DNA from 2 places in the Rhodococcus sp. C26F genome. Region 2 is predicted to be linked to the other one. Evidence: riboswitches for the same ligand, from Rfam matches in the RefSeq annotation. Region 2 holds a riboswitch; the other holds the start of a gene.

Region 1 (5,630 bases), on a different contig from region 2:
ACCGACGACGGCACCGCCGAGACCCCGCGACGGGGTCTGCGCATCGCGACCGCCGTGCTCGTCGTCGCCGCGGTCGCCGCGGTCGGATACGGCACGGTCGAAGCCGATCGGCCACGGATCGTCACCGTGCCCGTCGCGTTGCAGGACCTGCCTGCCGGCTTCGACGGCGCCCGCATCGCGCTCGTCACCGACCTGCACGTCGGACCCGCCCGCGGCGCCGACTTCGTGCAACGCGTCGTCGACCTCGTCGCCGAACAGCAACCCGACCTGATCGTGCTCGGCGGCGACCTCGCCGACGGCACCGTGGAACTCGTCGGCTCCGACCTCGAACCGCTCCGGCAGCTGCAGGCCCCGCTCGGGGTGTACGGCGTCAGCGGCAACCACGAGTACTACTCCGACGACGCCGAATCATGGCTCGACCATTGGGAGACGCTCGGTGTACGCGCCCTGCGCAACGAGCACGTCGTCCTCGAGCGCGACGGCGATGTCGTCGCGCTCGCCGGCGTCCACGATTACACCGCGACCGAACCCCACCACCCCGACATGCCCGCCGCGCTCGACGGCATCGCGGACGGTACCCCGGTGATCCTCGCCGCCCACCAGCCCCGGCACGTCGACGAGGCCCACGAACTCGGAGTCGACCTGCAGCTGTCCGGGCACACCCACGGCGGACAGATGTGGCCGCTGCGGCCGTTCGTCTCCCTCGCCAACCCCACCGTCACCGGACTCGACCGCTTCGGCGACACGCAGATCTACACGTCCCAGGGCACCGGCGCGTGGGGACCGCCCGTGCGGGTCGGCACCCCACCGGAGATTTCCGTCCTCGAGCTGACCGCCGCGAACTGACGGCTTTATCCTCTTGGCTGGTGTGTTTGGTTGTTGTTGGGGAGTGATTCTGGACTTTTAAGGTTTCCGTATCGCTCGGAGTTATTCCACCGATGAAGATGGCCGACGGACGTGTCCGTCGGCCATCCCCGGCATCAGCCGCTGTACGCCTCCAAGGGCGGGCACGAGCACACCAGGTTCCGGTCGCCGTGTGCGCCGTCGATACGCCGCACCGCCGGCCACACCTTGGCCCTGCTCTTACCCATCGGGAACACCGCGATCTCCCGCGAGTACGGGTGGTCCCACTCGCCCACCAGGCATTCCGCGGTGTGCGGAGCGCCGCGCAGCGGATTGTCGTCCACCGGCCACTCCCCTGCCCCGACCCGGTCGATCTCACCGCGGATCGAGATCATCGCGTCGATGAACGCGTCGAGTTCGGCGATGTCCTCGCTCTCGGTGGGCTCGATCATGAGAGTGCCGGCCACCGGGAAGCTCATCGTCGGCGCGTGGAAGCCGTAGTCGGCCAGACGCTTCGCGACGTCGTCGACCGTCACCCCCGTCGCCTTCGTCAGCGGACGCAGATCGAGGATGCATTCGTGGGCGACCATGCCGGTCTCCCCCGTGTACAGCACCGGGAAGTACTCGTCGAGACGACGCGCGATGTAGTTGGCCGACGCGATCGCCGTCAGCGACGCGCGACGCAGCCCCTCGGCACCCATCATCTTGATGTACGCCCAGGTGATCGGCAGGATCGACGCCGATCCGTAGGGCGCCGCCGAGACCGGTCCCGCTCCCCCGAGTCCCGGCTCCGCCGGATGGCCCGGCAGGTACGGGGCCAGATGCGAACGGACACCGATCGGTCCGACGCCCGGACCGCCGCCACCGTGCGGGATGCAGAACGTCTTGTGCAGGTTCAGGTGGCTGACATCGCCCCCGAACTTGCCCGGCCGCGCCAGACCCACGAGAGCGTTGAGGTTGGCACCGTCGATGTACACCTGACCGCCGGCGTCGTGCACGGCACCGCAGATGTCGGCGATGTCGTGCTCGTACACACCGTGCGTGGACGGATAGGTGATCATGATCGCGGCCAGTCGCGCACCGTGGTCGGCGATCTTGGCGCGCAGGTCGTCGAGATCGACATCCCCGTTCGGGCGGCACGCGACGACCTCGACACGCATGCCCGCCATCACGGCGGATGCGGCATTGGTGCCGTGCGCGCTCGACGGGATCAGGCAGATGTCCCGGTCGGTGTCGCCACGGTCGAGGTGGTAGTGACGGATCGCGAGGAGCCCTGCGTACTCTCCCTGGCTGCCGGCGTTGGGCTGCAGGCTCACGGCGTCGTACCCCGTCACCGCGGCGAGCCAGTCCTCCAGATCGGCGATGAGACGGCGGATGCCGGCCGTCTGGTCCGCCGGAGCGAAGGGATGCAGACCCGCGAACTCGGGCCAGGTGATGGCCTCCATCTCGGCGGCGGCGTTGAGCTTCATCGTGCACGAGCCCAGCGGGATCATCGTCCGGTCGAGGGCGAGGTCCTTGTCGGACAGGCGCCGCAGGTAACGCATCATCGCGGTCTCGGTGCGGTAGCGGGTGAACGCCTCGTGCTGCAGGAACTCGCTGGTGCGGGCAAGGGCCTGCGGCAGCGCCGTTCCCTCGGCTGCGTCCCCGGCGGTGACGCCGAAGGCGCGCAGGACCGCGTCGACGTGCGCCGCGGTGGTGGCCTCGTCGCACGAGATCGACACGTGATCGTCGTCGACCCGGTACAGGTTGATGCCCGCCTCGAGGGCGGCGGCGAGCACGGCGTCGGCGCGCCCCGGGACGCGCACGAGGACGGTGTCGAAGAACTCGTCGTGGACAACCTCGACGCCACCGGCGCGCAGACCGTCGGCGAGGCGGCGGGCGTGCCCGGCGACGCGGCGGGCGATGCCGGTGAGGCCTTCGGCGCCGTGGTACGAGGCGTACATGGCCGCGAGCACGGCGAGGAGCACCTGGGCGGTGCAGATGTTGCTGGTGGCCTTCTCACGGCGGATGTGCTGCTCACGGGTCTGCAGCGCGAGGCGGTAGGCCGGGCTGCCGTCCGCGTCCACCGAGACACCGACGAGGCGTCCGGGCAGGGTGCGGGTGTGGGCGCTACCGACGGCGAGGTAGCCGGCGTGTGGCCCACCGAAGCCCATCGGCACACCGAACCGCTGGGTGGTGCCGAAGCACGCGTCGGCGCCCTGCTCCCCGGGCGGGGTGATCAAGGTCATGGCCAGCAGATCGGCACCGACGGCGACGAGCGCGCCGCGGTCGTGGGCGGCCGCGATGATCGGAGCGGCGTCGATGATGCGTCCCGAAGCGCCGGGCACCTGGACGATCACGCCGAAGAACTCGCCCTCGGGCAGCCCGTCGGCAGCGAGGTCGACCGTGACGATCTCGATGCCGAGCGGTTCGGCGCGGGTCGCCAGCACCGCGGCGGTCTGCGCGAACAGGTCGACGTCGACGACCAGGCGCGGGCTCTTGGACTTACGGTTCGCGCGGCGCAGCAGGGTCATCGCCTCGGCGGCGGCGGTGGCCTCGTCGAGCATCGACGAGTTCGCGATCTCCATGCCGGTCAGGTCGGCGACCATGGTCTGGAAGTTCAGCAGCGCCTCGAGGCGTCCCTGGCTGATCTCCGGCTGGTAGGGGGTGTAGGCCGTGTACCAGGCGGGGTTCTCGATGATGTTGCGCAGCAGCACGGGCGGCGTGAGCGTGTCGTAGTAGCCGTGACCGATCATCGACGTCGCCACGGTGTTCTGCGACGCGAGTGCCTTCAACTCGGCGAGTACGTCGTGCTCGGAGCGGGGCGCGTCGAGGACGTCGAGGCCGGTCGGCACGTTGTCTGCACGGTCGTCGAGGATGGCGGCCGGCACCGCGGCGGTGGCGAGGGCGTCGAGGGAATCGACTCCGACGACGTCGAGGATCCGGTTCAGGCCGGCGGTGTCGGGGCCGATGTGGCGATCGGCGAAGTTCGAGGTGACGGCATCTGTCATCGCAGCTCCCGGGCTGGTCGGCGAGGTCCACATGCGCGCGGTCGCGCGAGGTGGTTCCTCCCCCTCTGTCGTGAGCTCGCGGAGCGAGCGCCTGAGAGATTCGGCCGGCCAGAGCCTTTCCCCGTGGGCGGGCGGGTGCTCCCGCCGCTTTCCAGAGACGTCGGAGCTCACGCGGTCCCGGTTGCCTGAGAGATTGACGGGGAGGTGCTGCTCCTTCGGCGCCCGGCTCGGTGTCCGGGTCTCTCCCGCGTGATGGCGACGCGTCTTCGAGTCTAGTTCACGTCGCGGGGGTCGAAATACCGCAGGTGCGGAAAGTGCCGCAGGCGGTGGAGTGGAGCGGTCATGTGGTCGGCCGATGCGACATCAGTGGTGGGGTCAGCCGATGCGGCGGTTGATGCGTTCGCGGCGACGCGACGCCAGTTCGTCCTCGGGGCGTTCCTCGACGCCACCGCCGTCGGCGCGTTCGGCGGGGAAATCGGCGATGCTGCCGGTGAGCTCGCGCATCGCGCCGCTCACCGCGATCCCGAAGACACCCTGTCCGCCCTGCAGCAGGTCGACGACCTCTTCGGGTGACGTGCACTCGTAGACGGTGGTGCCGTCGGAGAACAGGGTGATCTTCGCGAGGTCGCCCACCCCGCGGCTGCGGAGATGGTCGACGGCGACGCGGATGTTCTGCAGCGAGACGCCGGTGTCGAGCAGGCGCTTGACGATCTTCAGGACGAGGATGTCCTTGAACGAGTACAGCCGTTGGCTACCGGAGCCGGCGGCTCCGCGGATGGACGGTACGACCAGATTCGTGCGGGCCCAGTAGTCGAGCTGGCGGTAGCTGATTCCCGCGATCTGGCAGGCGATGGGCACGCGGTAGCCGACGAGCTCGTCGGGCGCCGAGTTGTCCGGAAACAGGCCCGGTTGGATCTCGTCGGTCTCGTTCGTCCGCGGCGCCGGATTCGAGCGATCGCCGGAATCGACGCCGAGTGGCTGTCCCTTCGTCCGATCTCGCACTACTGACTCCCTCTCGCGCGCCCAGTTCTGCCTCGCAACGATCGATTGGCGGATCCCCCCGACCACATCCGATCATCGAGCGCTCCCAGGCTCACCGAGTCATCCCTGGCGGATCAACTCAGCGTACGCTCCGGTGTTGGGCGTCGGGCTGCAACACGCCGACCGGAAGGCAACGTTCGACATTACTACCGTCACGGCCGACGCGCGCGCCAACGCTCGTCGCCGTGCGGACGGACGGCGCTCAGCCGTCCGTCGCCTTGAAATCGTCGGGCGAGACGGAGTCGAGGAACTCCTTGAACTTCTCGACCTCGTCCTCCCGTTCGTCGGGCATGACCAGTCCTGCCTCGGTGAGCACCGGTTCCTCGACGTGGACCGGCGCGCCGATGCGCAAGGCCACCGCGACCCCGTCGGAGGGCCGGCAGGACACGCGCATCCCTCCGTCGAAGACCAGATCCGCGTAGAACGTCCCTTCGCGCAGGTCGACGATGCGCACCTCGCGGAGGTTGTGACCGAACGCCTCGAGGAGGTTCTTGATCAGGTCGTGGGTCAGCGGCCGCGCCGGTTCGACCCCCTGCTGTTCGAGGGCGATGGCGGTCGCTTCGTTCTGCCCGATCCAGATCGGCAGATACCGATCGCCGTCGACCTCCCGCAGCAGGAGGACAGGCTGGTTCTGCGGCTGTTCGATACGAATCCCTACTATCCGCATCTCGCTCATCGCGATGCCTCCGTCCTGCTGCTCGTCGGTGGTGGGACCACCCGACAGGTACTGCCTGGAATTCTAGTGTCCTCCAGCGC
Region 2 (5,630 bases):
ACTTATGGAGCGAGGTGGGAGTCCGGTCGGGACGGAAAATGGAAAAATACAGAATTCCCGGCCTGAGATCTCCCCTGCGGGAAGCAGCATCGAAGACGAGGAGCGGAGACCGCTTCCTCCACCAGGGCGTCTGCCAGGATGTCCGATTTGTGGTTCGATGGTGATCGTGGCCGCATTGATTTGGTTGATCGCCGGAGTGGCGTTGGCGGCCGGCGAAGCGCTCACGGGCGATTTCGCGCTGCTCATGCTCGGCGGTGCAGCGCTCGTCACCGGCGGTGTCTCCGCGGTGACCGATCTGCCCGTCTGGATCGACGCGGTGATCTTCGCCGTGACCTCGCTGGTTCTGCTGCTCGGTGTCCGGCCGATGCTGAGACGGCGGTACTCCCAGCCGCCCGCTCTGCCCACCGGGATCGACGCTCTCCCGGGCAAGCACGCCCTGGTTCTCGAGCAGGTGGGGGAGCATTCCGGGCGCGTGAAGATCGACGGTGAGGTGTGGACCGCCAGGCCGCTGGACGCCACCGAGGTGTACGAGCCGGGAACGACAGTGACAGTGATGCAGATAGACGGCGCGACAGCCGTCGTGTGGAGGGGTGTCTGAGGATGGAAGCTCTGATCGTGCTCGCCGTGGTGGTGGCACTGGTCGTGGTGGTCGTGGCCAAATCGGTATCCCTGGTACCGCAAGCGGAGGCCGCGGTCATCGAACGTCTCGGCCGGTACTACCGGACGGCGTCGGGTCAGCTCACCTTCCTGGTGCCCTTCGTCGACCGTATCCGCGCGAAGGTCGATCTGCGCGAACGTGTCGTCTCGTTCCCGCCGCAGCCGGTCATCACCCAGGACAACCTGACGCTGAGCATCGACACGGTCGTGTACTTCCAGGTCACGAACCCGCAGGCGGCCGTCTACGAGATCAGCAACTACATCGCCGCGGTCGAGCAGCTCACCGTCACCACGCTCCGCAACGTCGTCGGCGGAATGACCCTCGAGGAGACGCTCACCTCCCGCGACTCCATCAACGGTCAGCTTCGCGGTGTGCTCGACGAAGCGACCGGCCGATGGGGCCTGCGTGTCGCCCGGGTCGAACTCAAGAGCATCGATCCGCCGCCGTCGATCCAGGAATCGATGGAGAAGCAGATGAAGGCCGACCGCGAGAAGCGCGCGATGATCCTCACGGCCGAGGGTCACCGTGAATCCGCGATCAAGACCGCCGAGGGCGACAAGCAGTCGCGCATCCTCTCCGCCGAGGGTGCGAAGCAGGCCGCGATCCTCGAAGCCGAGGCCGACCGGCAGTCGCGGATCCTGCGCGCGCAGGGTGATCGCGCGGCGCGCTACCTCGAGGCCCAGGGCGAGGCGAAGTCCATCGAGAAGGTCTTCGCCGCGATCAAGGCCGGCAAGCCCACTCCGGAGCTGCTCGCCTACCAGTACCTGCAGACCCTGCCGCAGATGGCCCAGGGCGATGCGAACAAGATGTGGGTGGTGCCGAGCGACTTCGGCAAGGCGCTCGAAGGATTCGCGCGGACGCTCGGCGCGCCCGGCGAGGACGGCGTCTTCCGCTTCGAACCGAGTCCTGTCGACGAGGAACTGCAACGGCCCGAGGACGACAGTGCCGAGGTCGAGGATTGGTTCGCGACCAAGCGCGACCCCGAGGTGGCCCAGGCCGTCGCCGAAGCCGAGGCGGTCGCGCGCAAGCCGGTCGACCCCGCAGTTCGGACGGGTCTCGCCACGGAGGGGACGCAGGGGGGTGCCGGTGAAGGACAGTCGGCGTTGCCCGCAACGCCGCCGGCGCAGCGCTGGATGACGAACGACGCATCCGAGCAGCCGGCCGAGCCGCCGCAACAGCAGTAACGGAACGGATTCGAGTAGGAGGGCGCGCCGGTCGGCGCGCCCTCCCACTCGTCATCGGCGGCCGAGCATCGGCAGTGCCATCGCCACCACGATGAGACCGGCGCCCGCGGCGGCGGGCACGGTCACGGACTCTCCGAAGGCGACCATGCCGATCATCAGCGCGACCACGACTTCGAGGTAGGACAGGCCGGACAGTTCCGCGGCACGAAGGTGCTTGCCCGCGACGACGAGCAGCCCCAGCGCGAACAGACCGCAGACGACGAAGAACCCACCGGCCCACAACCAGTGCGTCGCGGTCATCCCCGTCATGTCGGGTCGGGTCACCGCGACCATCCCACCTGCCGCGACGGCACCGAAGACGAAGTTCCACAGGGACCGGACGTCGGACGGCATGTCGGTGCGATAGCGGTAGCACAGCAGGGCCCCGCCGTAGAAGACTCCCGAGGCCGCGCCCAGCACGGTACCCAGCGTCTCGTGCTCGCCCCCGGACGACTCACCGCCCACCAGGCCGGCGGCGAGCAACATCCCGGCGAACGCCGTGCCGATCGACAAGGCGTCGAGGCGACCGACCCTCTCCTTCAGGAACACCCGGGCGAGGGCCGTCGCGACGACGGGGCCGAGGTAATGGAGAACCACGGCACGGGACAGGTCGGTCAACACCGTGGCGGACAGATAGGTCGCGAGGGACAGTCCGAGGAGGACACCGCCACCGACGACCGACCAGGACAGGCGGGTCCGGCGCAACTGTCCGAGGCGGCGGGACAGCGCGATCAGGAGGAGCATGCCGATCGCTCCGACCGCCATCCGCCCGAGCGTCAGTGCTTCACCGAGCACCGCGCCTTCGGGAGTGGCCTTGCGGCCGAACAATCCTGCGGCGCCCATCGCAGTCGCGGACAGCACGATCGCGGCGATCCCGAGTCGCCGGTTCGCGCGCGGCGGCGACTTCGGGGCGGGGGAGGGAGGGAGAACGGGGCCACGCGACTCGGTCGGTGCAATATCGGCGCGCTGCTCGAGCAGCGCATCATCGGCGCGCGAAGGCGCGCGCAGGGCATCATCGGCGCGCAGGGGCGCGCCCAGGGAAACGGTCACACGTCTACCTCGGGTCCAGGGTGCACGAAACGAGCACCAGCGGGTGTTGTCGTTCCCCGCTCTGTCATCGGACCTGAGAGCTTTCGCGGACGGAGCCGCTTACACCTTCGGTGAACCCGGAAGAGTTGCTTTCCAGAGGAGCCTCGCCGTGGCGGTCTGGGGGCCTGAGAGATTCCCGGGGAGGTTGCTCCTTCGGCGCCCGCTGTGTGCGGGACTCTCCCGCCGCGGTTCGGTGGCTGTTCAGTTGTCCGTCGAGTATCTCATGGACTCGTCGTGACCGCGCCGCAGGGGACATCCGGTGCGCGTGCCCACAGTTCGCTGCGAGTGCCCGCGGTGCGGAGACCGGATGGTTAGCTTGGTCGACATGAGTGCTCTGCCGAGATCGTGGATGCAGTTGCGGATCGCCGCGGGCGTATATCGATTCCGGGAGAGCCTGTTCGCGCTGCCCGCGCTGGTCGTCGTCGCCGGAGCCGTGCTCGCGGAGGTGAGCGGCTACATCGATCGGACCTCCGGCCCCTTCCCGTGGGGCATGAAGATGAACAGCAACGCCGCGATCTGGCTGCTGAGCACCGTGGCGGGCGCCACGATCACCACCGCCGGTGTCGTCTTCTCGTTGACCGTCGTGAGCCTGCAGTTGGCGAGCAGCCAGTTCTCACCGCGCGTGATGCGGTCCTTCATCCGGGACCGGGCCAGCCAGACGGTGATCGGGATGCTGGTGGCGACCTTCGTCTACTGCGTGCTGACGCTGCGCCACATCGGCGCGGACGACGCCGCACCTGCCCCGACGCTGTCGACCACCCTCGCGGTGGTCCTCGCGGTGTCGACCGTGGTGCTCATCATCGCCTATCTCAACCGGCTGGCCCACGGTCTGCAGGTCGGGGAGGTGGTGCGCAGCATCGCCTCGGAGGCCGAAAAGGTCATCGCGAACACGAGCCGGAGTGCGCACCGCGAGATCCGCGTCGACCGGGTGCCGGAACCGGATTTCACCGAGGGGGCGACGGTGCACGCCCCGCGCGACGGCTGGGTGACCCAGGCGCCGGCCGAACTCGTTCTCGCCGTGGTACCGCCGGGTTCGGTCGTGCGGATGGAGACGCGTCCCGGCGCGTACATCCACTGCGGGGAACCGCTGCTGCGGATCCATCCGAAGCCGGAACGGGCGGTGATCCTGCGGCGGCTCGAGGCGGCCGTGGAGATCTCGAATGCGCGCACCATGCAGCAGGACGTGGACTTCGCGTTGCGGCAACTCGTCGACATCGCGCTGCGTGCGCTGAGTCAGGCGATCAACGACCCGACAACCGCCACCGAGGTGGTGCTCCGGCTCGGCAGTCTCCTACGCACCCTGCTGGTCACCGACAGTCCGGTGCCGGCGATCGAGGGTGCGGACGGCCGGATTCTGCTGCGTCCGTGGATCCTGTCGCCCGACGAGTACATCGAGCACGCCTTCGAGCAGATCCGGCACGCCGGTTCGGCGCAGCTGCACGTGGCCACGGCGCTCGCCCGGGTGCTCCGCATGCTCATCGATCATCTCTCCGAGCAGGGGCGCACCGAGTCGGTGCCGGCCCTGCAACATCAGTTGCGTCTGCTCGTCGACGCGGTGGTCGCCCGGCCCGAGTTCCATCCGGAGGACCTCGAACGTTTCCGTGCCGTCGCCGAGGGCTCCGCGGATCCCGCGGAGCATCGGACGGACTGATCGGCCTGGGGTGTAGGACCGGTGGGAGACGGCTATCCGACCGTCACAGGAAGCGGGCCGATCGGGAGGACGACGACATGGCGACCCACTTCTCCGTCGGTGACCACGTCCGATGGAACTCCGAAGCTGGATACGTCGAGGGTGTCATCATCGCGGAGCACACGGAGGACGTGGAGTTCAAGGGACGCACGCGGCGGTGCAGCGAGGACGAGCCGCAGTACGAGATCCGGAGCGACAAGACCGATCACGTCGCGATGCACAAGGGGAGTGCGCTGAAGAAGATCTGACGGCGGAGATCCGGGGTCAGGTGATCAGCGCCTGTCCGGCGCCGCACACCGCGACCGCCCACAGCACAGAGGTGGACGTGCCGATGATGAACTGTTCGGAGGCATTCGGTTCGCGCAGTTCGGGATAACGGGCGAGACCCTTCACGGCCATGATGACGGCGATCCCTTCGGGCCATCCGGCGAGGATGGAGGCGGTGACCGCGCCGCGTTCGAGCACGCCGATGACGCGTCCGCCGCGGAGCGGGCCCGGGGGAGGGGTGGGCTCGGGACCGGCGTCGGGTTGCCTGCGCGCGATCCGGAACGCCACGAGGACCGCGGGTCCGCCTCCGGTGATCGCCGCCGTGGCGGTGAGGATCAGCGTGGCCGCGAGCGCGACTCCCTGAACCGGTATGGTCGCGGTGGCGGCGAGGGCGGCACCGGCGAGACCCGCGATGCTCAGCGAGGCGGCCGGCCATACCGGCAGGCTCGGGCGCAGCGCGAGCGCGGGTGCGAGAGCGGCGACGGCCAAGCACACCAGTGAGAGGACGGTCAACGGTCGGCCCTTTCCAGGAGTCGGCGCACGAGTTCGCGTCCGGCCAGTTCGGCCTGCCACCCGGCGGTGGCGAGGCGCTGGGATACCGCTTGTTTGCTGATGCCGAGACGCTCGGCGATCCGCGCCTGCGACAGGCCCTGACGAGCGAGGTCGACCGCCTCGTGCCCCTGGTCTGTGCGGCGCAGGACGA

Evidence for each region. A riboswitch is a leader RNA that binds a small molecule or an ion and turns the genes downstream of it on or off. The one in region 2 is predicted to bind glycine.
Region 1: it holds a riboswitch for glycine, as region 2 does, so the genes downstream of both, gcvP (aminomethyl-transferring glycine dehydrogenase) here and ACLBYD_RS08655 (DMT family transporter) in region 2, are expected to answer to the same signal.

What each region holds. Positions count from the first base shown of each region.
Region 1 covers NZ_JBKFBA010000006.1:28,083-33,712, reverse strand. Annotated here, with positions in the region: gene ACLBYD_RS09820 (metallophosphoesterase) at 1-846, shown strand, start outside; gene gcvP (aminomethyl-transferring glycine dehydrogenase) at 981-3,833, opposite strand; glycine riboswitch at 3,996-4,091, opposite strand; gene ACLBYD_RS09810 (MerR family transcriptional regulator) at 4,209-4,835, opposite strand; gene ACLBYD_RS09805 (bifunctional nuclease family protein) at 5,077-5,550, opposite strand.
Region 2 covers NZ_JBKFBA010000005.1:67,043-72,672, reverse strand. Annotated here, with positions in the region: gene ACLBYD_RS08665 (NfeD family protein) at 158-598, shown strand; gene ACLBYD_RS08660 (SPFH domain-containing protein) at 601-1,842, shown strand; gene ACLBYD_RS08655 (DMT family transporter) at 1,894-2,931, opposite strand; glycine riboswitch at 3,074-3,163, opposite strand; gene ACLBYD_RS08650 (DUF2254 domain-containing protein) at 3,296-4,621, shown strand; gene ACLBYD_RS08645 (DUF2945 domain-containing protein) at 4,699-4,908, shown strand; gene ACLBYD_RS08640 (hypothetical protein) at 4,925-5,440, opposite strand; gene ACLBYD_RS08635 (SatD family protein) at 5,437-5,630, opposite strand, start outside.